One region of the Arthrobacter sp. CG_A4 genome, then DNA from elsewhere that is predicted to be linked to it. Evidence: predicted binding sites of a transcription regulator. Region 1 holds the regulator's gene; the other holds the start of a gene.
What was found. The regulator LexA, encoded in region 1, represses DNA repair genes until DNA is damaged. The targets are predictions, from matches to a motif close to TCGAACANNTGTTCGA.
Positions count from the first base shown of each region.

Region 2: a site for LexA is predicted at 2,364-2,379, ahead of RCH07_RS03880 (DUF6504 family protein). Genes of this name have one in related genera too.

Region 1 is NZ_JAXCID010000014.1:49,536-57,264, forward strand. It holds gene RCH07_RS08075 (histidinol-phosphate transaminase) at 1-453, opposite strand, end outside; gene RCH07_RS08080 (LysM peptidoglycan-binding domain-containing protein) at 522-947, opposite strand; gene lexA (transcriptional repressor LexA) at 1,298-2,047, shown strand; gene RCH07_RS08090 (ATP-dependent DNA helicase) at 2,482-4,695, opposite strand; gene hflX (GTPase HflX) at 4,688-6,256, opposite strand; gene RCH07_RS08100 (class I SAM-dependent methyltransferase) at 6,805-7,419, shown strand; gene dapF (diaminopimelate epimerase) at 7,400-7,729, opposite strand, start outside.
Region 2 is NZ_JAXCID010000005.1:123,931-131,659, reverse strand. It holds gene RCH07_RS03905 (sulfite exporter TauE/SafE family protein) at 1-363, opposite strand, end outside; gene RCH07_RS03900 (rhodanese-like domain-containing protein) at 360-1,007, opposite strand; gene RCH07_RS03895 (metal-sensitive transcriptional regulator) at 1,139-1,396, shown strand; gene RCH07_RS03890 (chorismate mutase) at 1,551-1,871, shown strand; gene RCH07_RS03885 (hypothetical protein) at 1,896-2,282, opposite strand; gene RCH07_RS03880 (DUF6504 family protein) at 2,437-2,799, shown strand; gene RCH07_RS03875 (DNA polymerase III subunit alpha) at 2,796-6,296, shown strand; gene thrS (threonine--tRNA ligase) at 6,404-7,729, shown strand, end outside.

The sequences.
Region 1 (7,729 bases):
TGCCGATTCGGCACTGAGGCCGTAGCCCTCGGCGCGGACCCCGGCGATGTATTCCGTGTCCGTCCCGGCGGCCAGCAGCGGGTACATGGAGTAGGTTGGAGGGAAGCCGAGGGCGGTACGGCCCGGTCCGCCGAAGGCCTGGAGGATCTGTTGGAGGACCTCGTTGGATCCGTTGGCTGCCCAGATGTTCTCCGCACCCAGGCCATGCCCGAGGTAGTCCGCCAGGGCTCCGCGCAGTTCGGTGAACTCCCGATCCGGATATCGGTTGAGTCCGGCTGCCGCGATGGTCACGGCCTCGGAAATCGCGGCGCGGACATCGGCCGGCACACCATGGGTGTTCTCGTTGACGTTCAGCAGGATCGGCACCTCCAACTGCGGTGCACCGTACGGGCTCAGCCCGCGCAGATTGGTCCGGAGGGGGAGTCGATTCAGGCGTTCTAACTGGTCAGTCACTCAACTAGTTTAAGCGAGACGGCGACGAGCCCTGAAACTGCGACGCCTGACGGACTGCACCAGTGATGTTACTTGGCCGGAACGACCAGTGACTGGCCTGGAACCACGCGGGCCGCCTCGAGGTTGTTGAGCTGGAGAATGTCGGCCACCACATCGCGGGGGTCACGCTCCGGAGCCACTGTTCCGGCGATCGCCCACAGCGAGTCTCCGGGCTGGACGGTGACCGAAACAGCCGGGGTCAACCGCAGATCGGCGGCGGACTCGGAGGCCCTGGCCGGCGCATTGAGAAAGCCGCTGAAGGAGAGAATAAGGGCGGCCAGCAGGATAAGGGGAACGCCGAAAAAGACGAAGCGTCCGCGCCTGGTCAACCGCAGCGGCGCCTGCCTGGTGCGGGCCGCGGAGCCGTGCCCGCGGAGTGAACGACCATCGCCGGATACCTCTCCGCGGTCATTTGTGTAGCCGAATGTGTCGTGAAACGCGCTTGATGCTGACATGAACTGAGCCCTCCTGGACCATACGGTGCCGCCCGGCGTACTGCACGTACTTGCCGCCAACCGGCCTAACCTTCGAACATAGAACCGAACGTCGTGCCCTGTCCGAACATCGCTGGAGTCGAACACATATTCGAACTTCGCTAGTTCTGTTTTAGCACTTATCGACGAACATTGTCGAGACTCGCTAGAACAAATGTTTGAAAAACTGCTGCGGCTGGCCTACGTTGGAGTCACAGGACAACCGCATCTGCAGTTGATCAGCAGGGTCTGACAAAGTCCGACAAACAGAGCCGTACGTTGCGGCAACTGCAGCGACGACAGCCGGGCATAAGGGAAAGGCGTTGGCGAATATGGCAGCACAAGCCACCGGCGGCAGGGCCAGCCAGCGGAACCCGCAGGCAGCCCGGCCCCCGAAGAGCCTCACCATCCGGCAAAAGAAGATCCTGGAAACCATCCAGCGCTCGGTATCGGAGAACGGCTACCCGCCGTCCATGCGTGAGATTGGCGACTTGGTTGGACTGGCAAGCCTCTCCAGCGTCACCCACCAGTTGTCCCAGCTCGAGAAGCTGGGCTACCTGAGGCGCGACCCCAAGCGTCCGCGTGCCATGGAAGTGCTCATGCCGCTGACCCTGGATGAGGGGGCCACCAGGATTTCAGGAGCCGGGAAACCGAGCGGCCTGCGCTCCGTGGGCGGGTTGTCCGTCTCCGAGCTCACCAGCGCCACGGATACCGCTATGGTGCCGCTCGTGGGCCGGATCGCTGCCGGCGGCCCTATTCTCGCCGACCAGGTGGTCGAGGACGTGATGCCGCTGCCGCGCCAGCTGGTGGGTCATGGTGAGCTTTTTATGCTCAAAGTCGCAGGCGATTCGATGATCGACGCCGCCATCTGCGACGGCGACTGGGTGGTGGTACGCCGGCAGAGCGACGCCGTCAACGGCGACATCGTGGCCGCTCTGCTGGACGACGAAGCGACGGTCAAGACCTTCCGCCAACGCGACGGCCACATGTGGCTGTTGCCGCAGAATACCCAGTACGAGCCCATCCTCGGCGATCACGCCGTCATCATGGGCAAGGTGGTCTCGGTCCTCCGCTCCCTCTAGCTAAAATCAGATACCGGCTCTGACGCTCGCTCACCTTTCGCGGTGGACAACAGAACGCTTCCTCACTTTTCGGTTTGACCGTAAATGCTCCGTCACATCATGTGACGGAGCATTTACCTTTGGCACTCAGAATCGGAGTGCTCCCTGTTTCGGGTCTTTCGCCGAAGTCCGCCGACTCGGGGTGGGCTAATACGAGCGGGCACTGGGACACGACACGCAATCTTTCCTGCGACGCGCAGATGTCGTGGCGCTACCGGAATACCCGTAGCGCCAGGGCATTTGCGCGTCGCAAGGATAAATGCGCCGCGTCAGCAGCCCGGCACCGGAAGTCCGCGGAGTCCAGGCGCTGCCGTCGCCCGCGGGCCGGAGCAAGTGGGCGGGAACGCCGCGACCCGGGCCGGGGCGTTCCACCCGGAATCCCTGAATGGCAGCGACTACGCGGCCGGTTGCCCGGATTCTTTGGCGAGGCGTTCCAGCGCAGCAAAGGCTATCGCGGGATCGGTGGTGGGCCAGAACGGCGGAAGTGCGGCGCGGAGGAATCCCCCGTACCGTTCCGTGGATAGCCGTGAGTCCAGCACCGCCACCACTCCTTTGTCCGTCGTCGTCCGGATCAGCCGCCCGGCGCCCTGTGCCAGCCGGATCGCGGCGTGGGTCGCCGACACGCTCATAAAGCCGTTGCCGCCGGCCTGGGCCACCGCCCTGGACCGCGCCGTCATCAACGGGTCGTCCGGCCTCGGAAAGGGGATCCGGTCGATCACGACCAGCCGGCAGGAGTCGCCCGGGACGTCAACGCCCTGCCACAGCGACATAGTCCCGAAGAGGCAGGTGTCCGGCTCGTCGGCGAACTGCCGCACGAGCGCGGTCATGGTTGAGTCTCCCTGGCAGAGAATGCTCAGCTCCAACCGCGGCCGCATGGCCTCGGCGGCGTCTTCGGCGGCGCGGCGGGAGGAAAACAGGCATAAGGCCCCGCCGCCGGAGGCCCGGATCAGTTTCTCCAGCTCATCAAGCGCTTCCGGGGAGGTGCCGCGGCCGGGTTTGGGCAGGTGCTTCGCAACGTAAAGAATCCCCTGCTTGGGGTATTCAAACGGCGAGCCGACGTCGACGCCGGTCCAGCTGGGCGCGCCGGGGCCGACCAGTCCAAGGCCGCCGGCGGCCGGTTCAAACGCCGAGCCGATCGCCAGGGTCGCCGAGGTCAGGATTACCGTGTGGTCCGCGAACAGGCCCTCGCGCAGCCGGCCGGCGACGCTCAGCGGCGCCACGTTGATCAGCGCCGGAGCGGACTCGTCCGGCTGGGAGTACCCCTGCGCCGGGTCGAAGGTGCTGGTGCGGGAAAACCACACCACTTCACGGTTTTCCCGGGCCGCGAGCAGCCGTTCGCAGAGTTCCAGGATGACCATGAGCCGGGAGCGGGCGAGCTGACGTCCGCCGTCGGCCGTGTTGGCGCTGTCCCCCTTGGAATCGGACAGCCCGGCGCGGCAGGCATCACGCAACTGGTCCACACAGTCCAGCTGTTCGCTGTTGAGGCCGTTAGGCATAAGTCCGCCGGGGACGCCTTCAATGGCGAGTTCGAGGTTGGCCGCTGCATTGCTCAGCGCGTCAACGGTAATGCCGGTGTGCTTCCGCGCCCCTGAAGCGGCAACATTCACCATCGCCACGGAGAGCTGCCCGGACACGGCGCCGGTGACGCGGTCCTGGAGTTCGTGCGCCTCGTCAACCACCACGACGTCGTACTCGGGCAGCACGGCGAGGCCCTCGAAGGCGCTGACGGCCAGCATGGCGTGGTTAGTGACGACGACGTCGGCGTCTGCGGCGTTCTGCCGGGCCAGTTCACTGAAACATTCGCCCGCCAGCGGACATTTCTGCGCCCCGAGGCATTCCATCGAGGTGACGGATACCTGGCGCCAGGCGCGGTCGGTCACGCCGGGCATCAGCTCGTCGCGGTCGCCCGAGGCGGTCGCCTCGGCCCATTCGCGGAGCCGGACTACTTCCTTGCCCAGCTGGGAGGACGCGCCGCCCATGGCCGCGGCAAAATGCGGGACGGACGTGTCCTCGCCGAGGGAGAAGAGCTGGCCCTCGGAGGGCTCCTCGGAGGGGAAACCGCCGTCGAGCTTGTGCCGGCAGACGTAGTTGGAGCGGCCCTTGACCAGGGCGACCTTGACGGGCCGCTCCAGGGCAGGGGTGATGGTCTTGAGCAGCCGGGGCAGGTCGCGGCCCACGATCTGGGTCTGGAGGGCCAGGGTGGCGGTGGAGACGAGGGTTGGTTTCTGGCTGACCAGCGAATGGGCGATCAGCGGGACCAGGTAGGCGAGGGACTTGCCCGTGCCGGTGCCGGCCTGGACCAGCAGGTGGTCTCCGCTGTCGATCGCGCGCGCCACCTGCCGGGCCATTTCATGCTGGCCGTCACGGCTCTGGCCGCCCATGCCGGAAACTGCCCGGTCGAGGAGGTCAATGACGAACTCCTCGCCGTGCGGCTGGACTCTACCCACCGCCTTTTTTGCTGCCGGCCCGTGTCCGTCAGCTCCGTCAGGATTTTCACCAGCCCGGGTCCCGCCGGCAGATCCGTCGCCGGCACAGTCGTTCCCTGCGGAGTCGTCCCCGGCGGGGCCTGCCCGCTCCGGGTCCGGCCCCGTCACCGCTGCCTCAGTCATTGCTGATAAACGAATCCAGTTCAGCAGCGAATCCTTCGCGCACCATTACGACGGCCCGGGTGCCGGATTCCCCGTGGTCGAGGCTGAGAATCTCGGCGTCGGTCTCGTGCAACTTGCTGAGCAGGTCTCCGCGGTCGTACGGGATCATCAGTTCCAGCTTCACGCTGGGCCGCGGGATGCCGTCGCTGATGGCTTTGAGCAGCTCCGGAAGGCCCTCACCGGTGCGTGCCGAGACCACCACGTGGCGCGGTTCGCGCTGCTTGAGCCGTTCGATCACGAAGGGGTCGGCGGCGTCGGCCTTGTTCAGGACGATGATTTCCGGGACCTTGCGGGCGTCGACTTCGCTGAACACCTTGCGGACGGCGGCGATCTGGCCCTCCGGATCCGGGTGGGACACATCGACGACGTGCAGGATCAGGTCCGCGTCGGCAACCTCCTCCAGGGTGGAGCGGAAGGCCTCCACGAGCTGGGTGGGGAGCGAGCGGACAAAGCCCACGGTATCGGCGAGGGTATAGCCCAGCCCGTCGGAGGTTTCAGCCTTGCGGACTGTCGGGTCCAGGGTGGCGAACAGGGCGTTCTCCACCAGGACACCGGCATCCGTCAGCCGGTTCAGCAGCGAGGACTTCCCGGCGTTGGTGTACCCGGCGATCGCTACTGACGGCACGGCATTACGACGGCGGTTGGCGCGCTTGGTTTCCCGGGCCGGTTTCATCGCGGCGATTTCGCGCCGCAGCTTGGCCATCCGGGTGCGGATCCGGCGCCGGTCCAGTTCGATCTTGGTTTCACCGGGACCACGCGAGCCCATGCCGGCGCCTGCGCCGCCCACCTGGCCACCGGCCTGGCGGGACATCGAGTCACCCCAGCCGCGCAGGCGCGGGAGCAGGTATTCGAGCTGGGCCAGTTCCACCTGGGCCTTGCCTTCGCGGCTTTTGGCGTGCTGGGCAAAGATGTCCAGGATCAGGGCCGTGCGGTCAATGACCTTAACCTTGACGATGTCTTCCAGGCTGCGGCGCTGGGACGGGGCCAGTTCGGCGTCGACCACGACGGTGTCCGCGCCGGTGGACATCACGATGTCCTTGAGTTCCTGGGCTTTGCCGGATCCGAGGAAAGTTCCGGGATCGGGCTTTGCGCGGCGCTGGACAATACCGTCGAGGACCTCCGAGCCTGCGGTCTCGGCGAGGGCTGCGAGCTCACGCAGCGAGTTCTCGGCGTCGGCGAGGGTGCCTTCGGTCCAGAGACCGGCCAGCACAACGCGCTCAAGGCGCAGTTGCCGGTATTCGACTTCGGTGACATCTTCGAGTTCGGTGGACAGGCTGCCGATCCGGCGTCGGGCGTGCCGTTCTTCGAGGTCCTGCTGGTCGCCATCGTAGTTGCCGTGCTCCGCGTCCGGCCCGGAGATCGCCTGGGCCTTGCCGAGCACCGGCCGTGACTCGGCGGCAGCCGGGGCCTCGGTCCGGGCGGGGGTGTCCTTGGAGAGGATCCGGTCGATGACAGCCTGGATCTCCGCGGGGCTCATGTCCGGGGCTGCTGAATCGGGTCCGGTGTTGGGCTGGCTGGTCATGGTCTCCTTTGAAGGTTCGGCAGTTTCAGAATAGTGCCGATCGGTGCTGTGTGGGGCGGTATTCGCGCTGGGCTGACGACTATCGGTCAAACGGGTCCTCCTGGTATGCCGGCGGCGGTGCCGGGGGCAGAGTGGGCTCCGTGTGGAGCGGCGGGATGAGGGAGGGAAATCATTGATATGAGTTGCTGCCTGGACACGCCTGCGGGGACGAACATACGCCCGAGTCTTGTTGTCCAGAACTGTCCATGTGACGGGAATCGCTGTCCGCCAAATGGTGCGGACCCCAGACAGGGACGAAACACTGGATTGGGCGCTGCACAAGATCAAAGTTGCGGAAGGCAATTACCTGCGTCGCTGCGGTGACGGGATTTGACCCGCACCGGCTACTTGAAGATTGAGAACATGCCCTCAACAGTAGCAGACGGTGACGCTGCCTCCGGCCCGGGCGGGCGTCCGGGTGTGCTCCCCCGACCCGTGCCGCGGCAGCCCCGGACTTCCTGCCCCCACCGGTTTCCCATACAGGCCGACGGCCAACTAATCTGCCAGATATGGAGTCTGCACACTATTTCAGCGCCCAGCCCGCCGGGGCCTTCACGCGCAAGCCACTGACCGTGGAGCTTGCCGGCGAGACGCGCCGCTTGCAGACGTCCTCGGCCATCTTCAGCCCGGACGGCATCGACAAGGGCACGGCGGTCCTGCTGGCTGCGGTTCCGGCCCCGGCACCGCAGGGGAAGCTGCTGGACATCGGCTGCGGCTGGGGTCCGATCGCGCTCACCATGGCCCTGCGGGCACCGCATTCGCAGGTCCACGCCGTCGATGTCAACGAACGTTGTGTGACCCTGACCAACGAGAATGCGGCGCTGCTGGGGCTCGGGAACCTCACGGCCAGTACACCGGACGCCGTCGATCCGGAACTGCGCTTCGACACCATCTGGTCCAACCCGCCCATCCGGATCGGCAAGGACGAACTCCACGCGCTGCTGCTCCTGTGGCTGCCGCGGCTCGCGCCCGGCGGCTCCGCGTGGCTTGTGGTGCAGAAGAACCTGGGCTCGGACTCGCTTCAGCGCTGGCTCGCTGCGGAGCTGGACGGCAGCTTCACCGTGACGCGGGAGAGCACGTCAAAGTCGTTCCGCATCCTGCGGGTCAGGAAAGCACCCCACTAGCCACGATCGCGGCCGGCCCGCTGAGCTCGACATGCTCGTGGCCCCCCGGGCCGAGGAAAAACTTTACGCCCACGACGCCGCCGGGCACGTGGACGTTCCACACGTCCGGGGCGCCCTGACCGGCCCAATGGCGGATCGCGGCGGCGGTGGCACAGGCGCCGGTGCCGCAGGACTGGGTCTCCCCCACACCCCGCTCGTACACGCGCATCGTGATGGTCCCGACACCCTCATGGACCAGCGGCTCGGACGGCACGACGAACTCGACGTTGGTGCCCTTCGGCGGCGTCGGATCCACGTGGGGGGCGGTGAA
Region 2 (7,729 bases), on a different contig from region 1:
CTTCCGCCCGCGAATCATGGCGATGGAGGTGGCAACCATCATCAGGGCAAATGCGATGAGAAGGATTTGGCCGGGGATATGCCCGCCCAGCAGGCCGCCCACGAATGCGCCGGCCATGCCGGCGGCGCCGAACAGCAGCCCGGTGCGCCACATGACGCGTCCGGCGCGCGCGTGGCTGAAGACGCTGACGGCAGAGGTCACGCCAACAACGAACAGGGACGCGGCGATGGCTTCCTTGGCGTCGAATCCGGCCACATAGACCAGGATCGGCACGGTCAGAATGGATCCGCCGCCGCCGAGCACGCCGAGCGACAGTCCGATGAGTACCGACAGGGCGAGAACGAGGATCAGGGTGCCGGTCATGAGGCCTTCGCCGCCGGGCCCGCGGTATCCGCGACGGGAAACTGCAGGATGGCGGACTCGCGGGTCGGCTCCCGGGCGGCCTTGTTCCAGGGCATGGCCGAGATTGCCTGGCCCATGGCACAGGTGTTGGTAGCGGCCGAGAAGGTCAGGCCCGCACCGATGGCGCCGGCGAGGAGCCGGATCTTGGGAGAGACGAACTTACCTCCGGCGAGGCCCAGAACCACGAGGGAGCCGGCGGCGAGCCTGACCTGGCGTTCGAGGTCCCAGCGGGCCTTGCCGCGGATCACGTCTCCGCCTGCCTCGGCGAACCCGGGGGCGCCTCCTGTCAGGACATAGGCGGTGCCGATACCCGCACCTCCCAGGCGCTGCCGTGCCTGCTCGGCACGCGCTCCCGACTGGCAGACGAGCACGACGCGGCTACCCAGGCGGGCGGCCAGTTCGTCAGCGTGCTCAGAGAGCAGCGGAAGCGGGACGTTATAGGAGCCGCGGATGTGCATGTTGTCAAACTCGGCGGCGGAGCGGACATCAAGAACGATGAGATCCTGGTGTTCCTGGAACCAGCTGCGCAGCGTTTCGGGAGCCAGGGAGGTGACTGCGGGTCCGGCGGGAGAAGCCGGGGCGGCCGAAGCGGAAAGGGATGTCATGGGTGTCCTTTCGAGACAAGTCACGCGAGAGCTGAATACCTCACCGAGTATTACAGATACCCCCAGGGGTAGTCAAAAATACCCATAGGGGTATACGCTTGGCGTAGAACCACCTAGCTTTGGAGCCGTCCATGGAACTTGATTCAGCAGAACTCGCCCCCGCCATCAACCGGCTTAGGCGCGCTCAGGGGCAGCTGGGAGCCGTAATCCGGATGCTCGAGGAGGGCGGCGACTGCAAGGACACCGTCACGCAGTTGGCCGCCGTCTCGAAAGCGCTCGATCGGGCAGGATTCGCGATAATTGCGAGCGGGCTTGAGCAGTGCATTGTCCGGAAGGACTCAGGTATGAGTACGAAGGACCTGGAAAAGCTCTTCCTCTCGCTCGCCTAGGACGTCAACGCGGCCAGCGTCCTGGACGCCATGGCCTATGGCCTGGCATTTGTGCCGCAGGTCGCTGCGCTGCCCAGGTTGCGGCCCAGCCAGTGACATTAAGCCAGTGACATTAAGTCGACTCGTGGCGGCATGGTTCGATACTGTCGTGCACATGTCCACAAATCACGCAGAAGACAAGTCCGCCAAGGCCGACCGGGAACAGCTCGCCGCCGTGCGGGTCGCCGTTGACGAGGTGGACGAACAGATCGTGTCGCTGATCGGCCGCCGCGAGCGCCTGATCCGGATCGCCGGAACCCTCAAGGCGGATAGCGCCGAGGTGCGGGCCCCCGGCCGCGTGGAGCGGGTGATCGAACACGTCCGCGCCACCGCGGAGCAGAAGGACATCGACGTCGACCTCGTCGAGAAGACCTACCGGGCCATGATCGATGCGTTCATCACCCTCGAGCTGGGAGTCTACAAAGCCAGCTCCTAAGGCTGGAACAGGTCCGCGCAGGAGTCAGAGGGCTTCATCCACCGGCACGTTTGCCTGGTAGTCCCGGCCATCACAGTCGCTGAAGGCCGTCATGAGGTGTCCCTTGGGGAGGCCAAGCACCGTGCTCAGGGGAAAGTTGCCGGTAATGGTGTTGCCGGAGTGCTCCACTCCCTTGAGGTCGAAGTTCTCCTCCGTTCCGTCGTGGCTGAAGCAGTAGAAGGAGACGGCCTCGCCGTTCATGAACTCGATCCCCATCCGGCGCTGGTGGGAATGGTCCGCAGTGGCGGACACCAGCCCCACCACATAGGCGCCCTGGCCGGGGATATTTCCGTCTATATCGAAATTCGCCACCAGGGACGTGTCCTTGGCAGCGATGCTGACGTGCTTGAGAAGTGCGTTATGGGAGCTCATGGCTCAATCCTGCTACCTGCGCCTGCGTCCGTCCACCCCTGATCTAGGTTTTGTCCCGGCACCGTCGTAGACTGGTGTTGTTCGAAGATATGTTCGAATAACCTGCTTGGTTTACTTGTTTGCTTTTTACAGATGGTGTGGTCCGGGAGGCACTATGGGCATGTTCAGCGAGTCGGTCGACGTCGTCTGCACCCCCGCCGGAACGCCCCTCAGGCTTGACTGGGCAGGCCGCCGCTACACGGTCTGTGCTGATCCGGTCCGCTGGTATGAGCGGCGCCAGTGGTGGGCAGAGGAACCGAGGGCCCCGCTGGGAAGCGGCCCCGGACTGGTGGATCACGAGATCTGGCGGGTCCAGGTGCGTCCGGCCGGGTTACCCAAGGCCGGGCCGCCCGCGACCGGGTCACCCGCGGAGGATTTCCTCACCCTTGACCTGACCCGGCATGTTGGCAGCGGGCGCTGGCGGCTGCTGCGGATCCACGATGCCCTGCGTCCCTTCCGGGAGTCCGAATCAGCATGAGCTTCACCCATCTCCACGTCTCCACCGCTTTCAGCGCCCATTACGGGGTCTCCTGGCCGGAGGAACTCGCCGGCGCCGCCGCGGCCGACGGCGCCACGGCGCTCGCCTGCACGGACCGTGACGGCCTCTACGGAACCATCAAGCATTTGAAGGCGTGCATGGCCGCGGGACTGGACCCGATCGTCGGGGTGGACCTTGCGGTCTTTGACGACGACGGCGACCTCCGCACCCAGGTGGGCGGACGCGTCGTCGTCCTGGCCCACGGACACAACAACGGCGCCGGGTACCGGGCGCTCTGCCGGCTGATCTCCGATGCCCATGCCCGCACCACCGGCAAGGCGCAGGGAGCGGTCCCCGTGGCCGTCACCCGGGCGGAACTGGCCTCCCGCACCCTGCACCCGGAGACCCTGCAGCCGGTACTGACCGTGCTGATCGGTCCGGACTCCGACGTCGGACGCGCCATGGGCGGGCGCCGCTACCTGCGCCCCCGCACCCTGTTCAAGCGCTGGCTGGACGCGATGCCGCCGGGGACCCTCGCCGCCGAGGTGGTGTCGCAGCTCAGCCCGCCCGGGGAGCCGCTGAGCACGGCCCACGCGGTCCGCATGCTCAAATTGGCCGCGGAGCACGCCGTGCCCGCCGTGCTGAGCAACGCCGTGCGGTACGTCGCCGAGGACGGTGCGGCCACCGCGGACGTGCTGGACTCCGCCCGGACACTGAAGTCCCTGCCCGAACTGTCCGCTGCCCCGCTGCTCCAGCCCAACGGACAGGGCTGGCTCAAGTCAGCGGCGCAGATGCTGCAGCTGGGCAAGGAGATCATGCACACCGCCGGATACGGCGCCGCGGACCTTAAACGGCTGATGGCCCAGACCGAGGCGCTCGCGGACCGCTGCCGGATGGACCCGGTGCGCGACATGGGCTGGAAACAGCCGGTGGTCCCCGAGGCCTCGGTGATCGGAATCGCCGGGGATGCCCTGGCGGAGCTCACCCAGCGCTGCGAGGCCGGAATCGGCCGCCGGTTCCCCGGGATCACCGGGAAGCCCGCCGGGGAACTCCGCTCCCGGCTGGAGCACGAGTTGCGGATCATCGACAGCCTGGGCTTTGCCGCGTACTTCCTGACCGTCGCCGAGGTCTCGCGGATGATCCTGGCCATGGGCGTCCGCGCCGCGGCCCGCGGCTCGGGCGCCTCCAGCCTGGTCAACTACCTGATTGAGGTCAGCGCGGTGAACCCGCTCCAGCACGACCTCATCTTCGAACGTTTCCTCTCCCGGGACCGCGCCACCCTGCCGGATATCGACATCGATGTCGAAAGCGCCGAACGGCACAACGTCTACCGGAAGATCTTTGAGCGCTTCGGCTCGGAACGCGTCACGCTGATGAGCATGCAAAACGGCTACCGCGCCCGCGGTGCGGTGCGCGACGCCGGGCTTGCCCTGGGCATGGAGGAGGGCGAAATCGGGGACATCGCCAAGCAGTTGTGGCGGTTCTCGGCCCGGAACTTCCGCGAGGCCCTGGTGGAGAAACCCGAGCTGAAGGAGTTCGCCGGCCGGGTGGAACAGCGTGGTTTCTCCGAAAACCAGCAGCTGGATCTGCTGGTGGACCTCACTGAACGGCTGGACCGGCTGCCGCGGCACATCTCCATGCACCCGTGCGGGGTCATCCTGGGGGACGCCACCCTGCTGGACCGGACCCCCGTGCAGCCCAGCGGCCTGGGCCTGCCGATGAGCCAGTTCGACAAGCACGACATGGACCCCATGGGCATGCTCAAACTCGATGTCCTGGGCGTCCGGATGCAAAGCGCCATGGCCTTCGCCGTCAGGGAAGTCATCCGGTTGCATCCCTCCAAGGCCGAGGTGGTGTCAGCAGGCGCGCACCCGTCAGGACCGGACGGCACCGGACCGGACTACATCTCCGCGGACGGGCGCATCGATCTTAACGCCGTACCGCTCGACGACGAACCCACCTATGAGCTAATCCGCAGCACCCACACCCTGGGCTGTTTCCAGATTGAATCACCCGGCCAGCGCGAACTGATCGGCAAACTGGCGCCCCGGGAGTTCAACGACCTCATTATTGACATCTCGCTGTTCCGCCCGGGGCCGATGAAATCGGACATGGTCCGGCCGTTTTTGGAACACCGGCACGGGTTCGCCCCCGAGGTGTATCCGCACCCGGACCTCAAGCCGGTCCTCGAGGAGACCCACGGCGTCACGGTGTTCCACGAGCAGATCCTGAAGACCTTCAACGTTATGACCGGCTGCGGTCTGGCCCGCGCCGATGAGTTCCGCCGCGCCCTCGGTAACGACGTGCTGGAAGGCAGGGTGGAGGAATTCTTCCGGCAGGAGGCCCGGGCCCGGGAGTACAGCCCCGAGGTGGTGGATAAAGTCTGGGGCACGCTCAAGGCCTTCGGCAGCTTCGGTTTCTGCAAGGCCCACGGGGCTGCCTTTGCCGTGCCCACGTACCAGTCCGCCTGGCTCAAGACCCATCACCCGGAGGCGTTCCTCGCCGGGCTGTGGGAACACGATCCGGGGATGTACCCCAAGCGGCTCCTCGTGGCAGAGGCGCGGCGGCTGGGGATCCCCATCCTGCCCCTGGACATCAACCTGAGCCGGGCCGAGTACCGGGTGGAGCCGGTCGCCGGCGGCCCGGAGCGCGGGAAGCTGGGCATCCGGCTGAGCCTGAACGGCATCTTCGGACTCTCCGGCGCTGAACTCAAACGGATGGTGGCGGGCCAGCCTTACGACTCGCTGGCGGACCTGCGCGCCCGCTCCCGGCTGAGCAAACCGAGCATCAAGCGGCTGGCCCAGCTGGGCGCCTTCGACTCCCTGCACCGGGCCGCCGGCGGAACCGCCAACCGGGCGGATCTGGTCCAGCACCTCCAGACCCTGCAGAGCCGCCCCCACCGGAAGGGTCTGGAGGTCATTGAGGGTCAGCTGTCCCTGCCGCTGGGGGATATTGAGCTGAAGAACCTCAAGGCCGTGCTGCCCGCGCCGACTTTGGTGGAGACCGTCCGGGCCGAACTGGACCTGATGGCCATGGACGTCAGCGAACACCTGATGTCCAGCCACGGGCCGCTGCTGGACAGGCTGGGGGTCACCACCGCGGACAAGCTGCTGGGGCTGCGCAACGGCACGGAGGTCCTGGTGGCCGGTGTCCGGGTGGCCACCCAGACCCCGCCCATGCGCGGCGGACGGCGGGTGGTGTTCATCAGCATCGACGACGGTACAGGCTGCGTGGATTCGGTCTTCTTCCACGAGGCCCAGGAACTGGCCGGACAGTTGCTGTTCGGCACCCGGCTGCTGCTGATCCGGGGGACCACCCGCCGGACCGGTCCCCGCGGCATCAGCATCAGCGCGAGCATGGCCTGGGACCTGAGCCGCACAGACACCCTGCCGTTCCCGGTCCCGGCGGCCGGGATCCCGGAGCAGCGGGAACCGGAGCCGCCCGGTGCGTTGGACGGGATCAGGCGAAACCTCGCCATTACCGGGTTTGGAGGCTGAGCGGCGCGTTGGTTGGCCTCTGCAGAAACCGATAGCATGGACGAGGCTGGCTGTGGTCCCCGTACGCCACAAGCTACGAAGCCCTTAACCTTGAATAGGAGACACCCGTGTCAGATGCCCAGCAGATCACCCTTCTCGTCGATGGCGAAGAGACCAAGGTGACTACCGGGACCACCGGCGCGGACCTCTTCTTTGAGCGCCGCGACGTCGTAGTGGCCCGCGTCAACGGCGCTCTGCTGGACCTGGACCAGCCGCTTCCCGAGGATGCCACGATCGAGGCCGTCACCATCGACTCCCCGGACGGACTGAACGTCCTGCGCCACTCCACAGCCCACGTCATGGCCCAGGCCGTGCAGCAACTGCGCCCCGATGCCAGGCTGGGAATCGGCCCGTACATCACCGACGGCTTCTACTTCGACTTCGACGTCGAGGAGCCGTTCACCCCGGAAGATTTGAAGACCCTGGAAAAGATGATGCAGAAGATCATCAACCAGAACCAGAAGTTCGTCCGCCGGGTGGTCAGCGAAGATGAGGCCCGCGAGGCGATGAAGGACGAGCCCTACAAGCTCGAACTGATCGGCCTCAAGGGTGCAGGGTCGGACGCCGACGGCTCCGCCGTCGAGGTGGGCGGCGGCGAGCTGAGCATCTACGACAACGTCGAGCGCAAGGAGGGCACCACCGTCTGGTGTGACCTCTGCCGCGGCCCGCACCTGCCCAACACCAAGCTGATCTCCAACGCCTTCGCCCTGACCCGGTCCTCCGCGGCGTACTGGCGCGGCAGCGAAAAGAACAAGCAACTGCAGCGCATCTACGGCACCGCCTGGCCAACCAAGGACGCCCTCAAGGCCTACCAGGAGCGGATCGCCGAGGCCGAGCGCCGCGACCACCGCAAGCTGGGGGTGGAACTGGACCTGTTCTCCTTCCCTGACGAGCTGGGCTCCGGCCTTCCGGTGTTCCATCCCAAGGGCGGCATTATCCGCAAGGCGATGGAGGACTATTCCCGCCAGCGCCATGTCGAGGCCGGCTACGACTTCGTCTACACCCCGCACATCACCAAAGGCCACCTCTACGAGGTCTCCGGCCACCTGGACTGGTACCGCGACGGCATGTTCCCGCCGATGCATATCGACGCGGAACTCAACGAGGACGGCACCGTCCGCAAGCCCGGCCAGGACTACTACCTGAAGCCGATGAACTGCCCCATGCACAACCTGATCTTCCGCTCCCGCGGCCGGTCCTACCGGGAGCTGCCGCTGCGGCTGTTCGAGTTCGGTTCCGTCTACCGCTACGAGAAGTCCGGCGTGGTGCACGGCCTCACCCGCGTCCGGGGCATGACCCAGGATGACGCGCACATCTACTGCACCCGCGATCAGATGAAGGATGAGCTCACCAAGACGCTGAACTTCGTCCTCGCCCTGCTCAAGGACTACGGC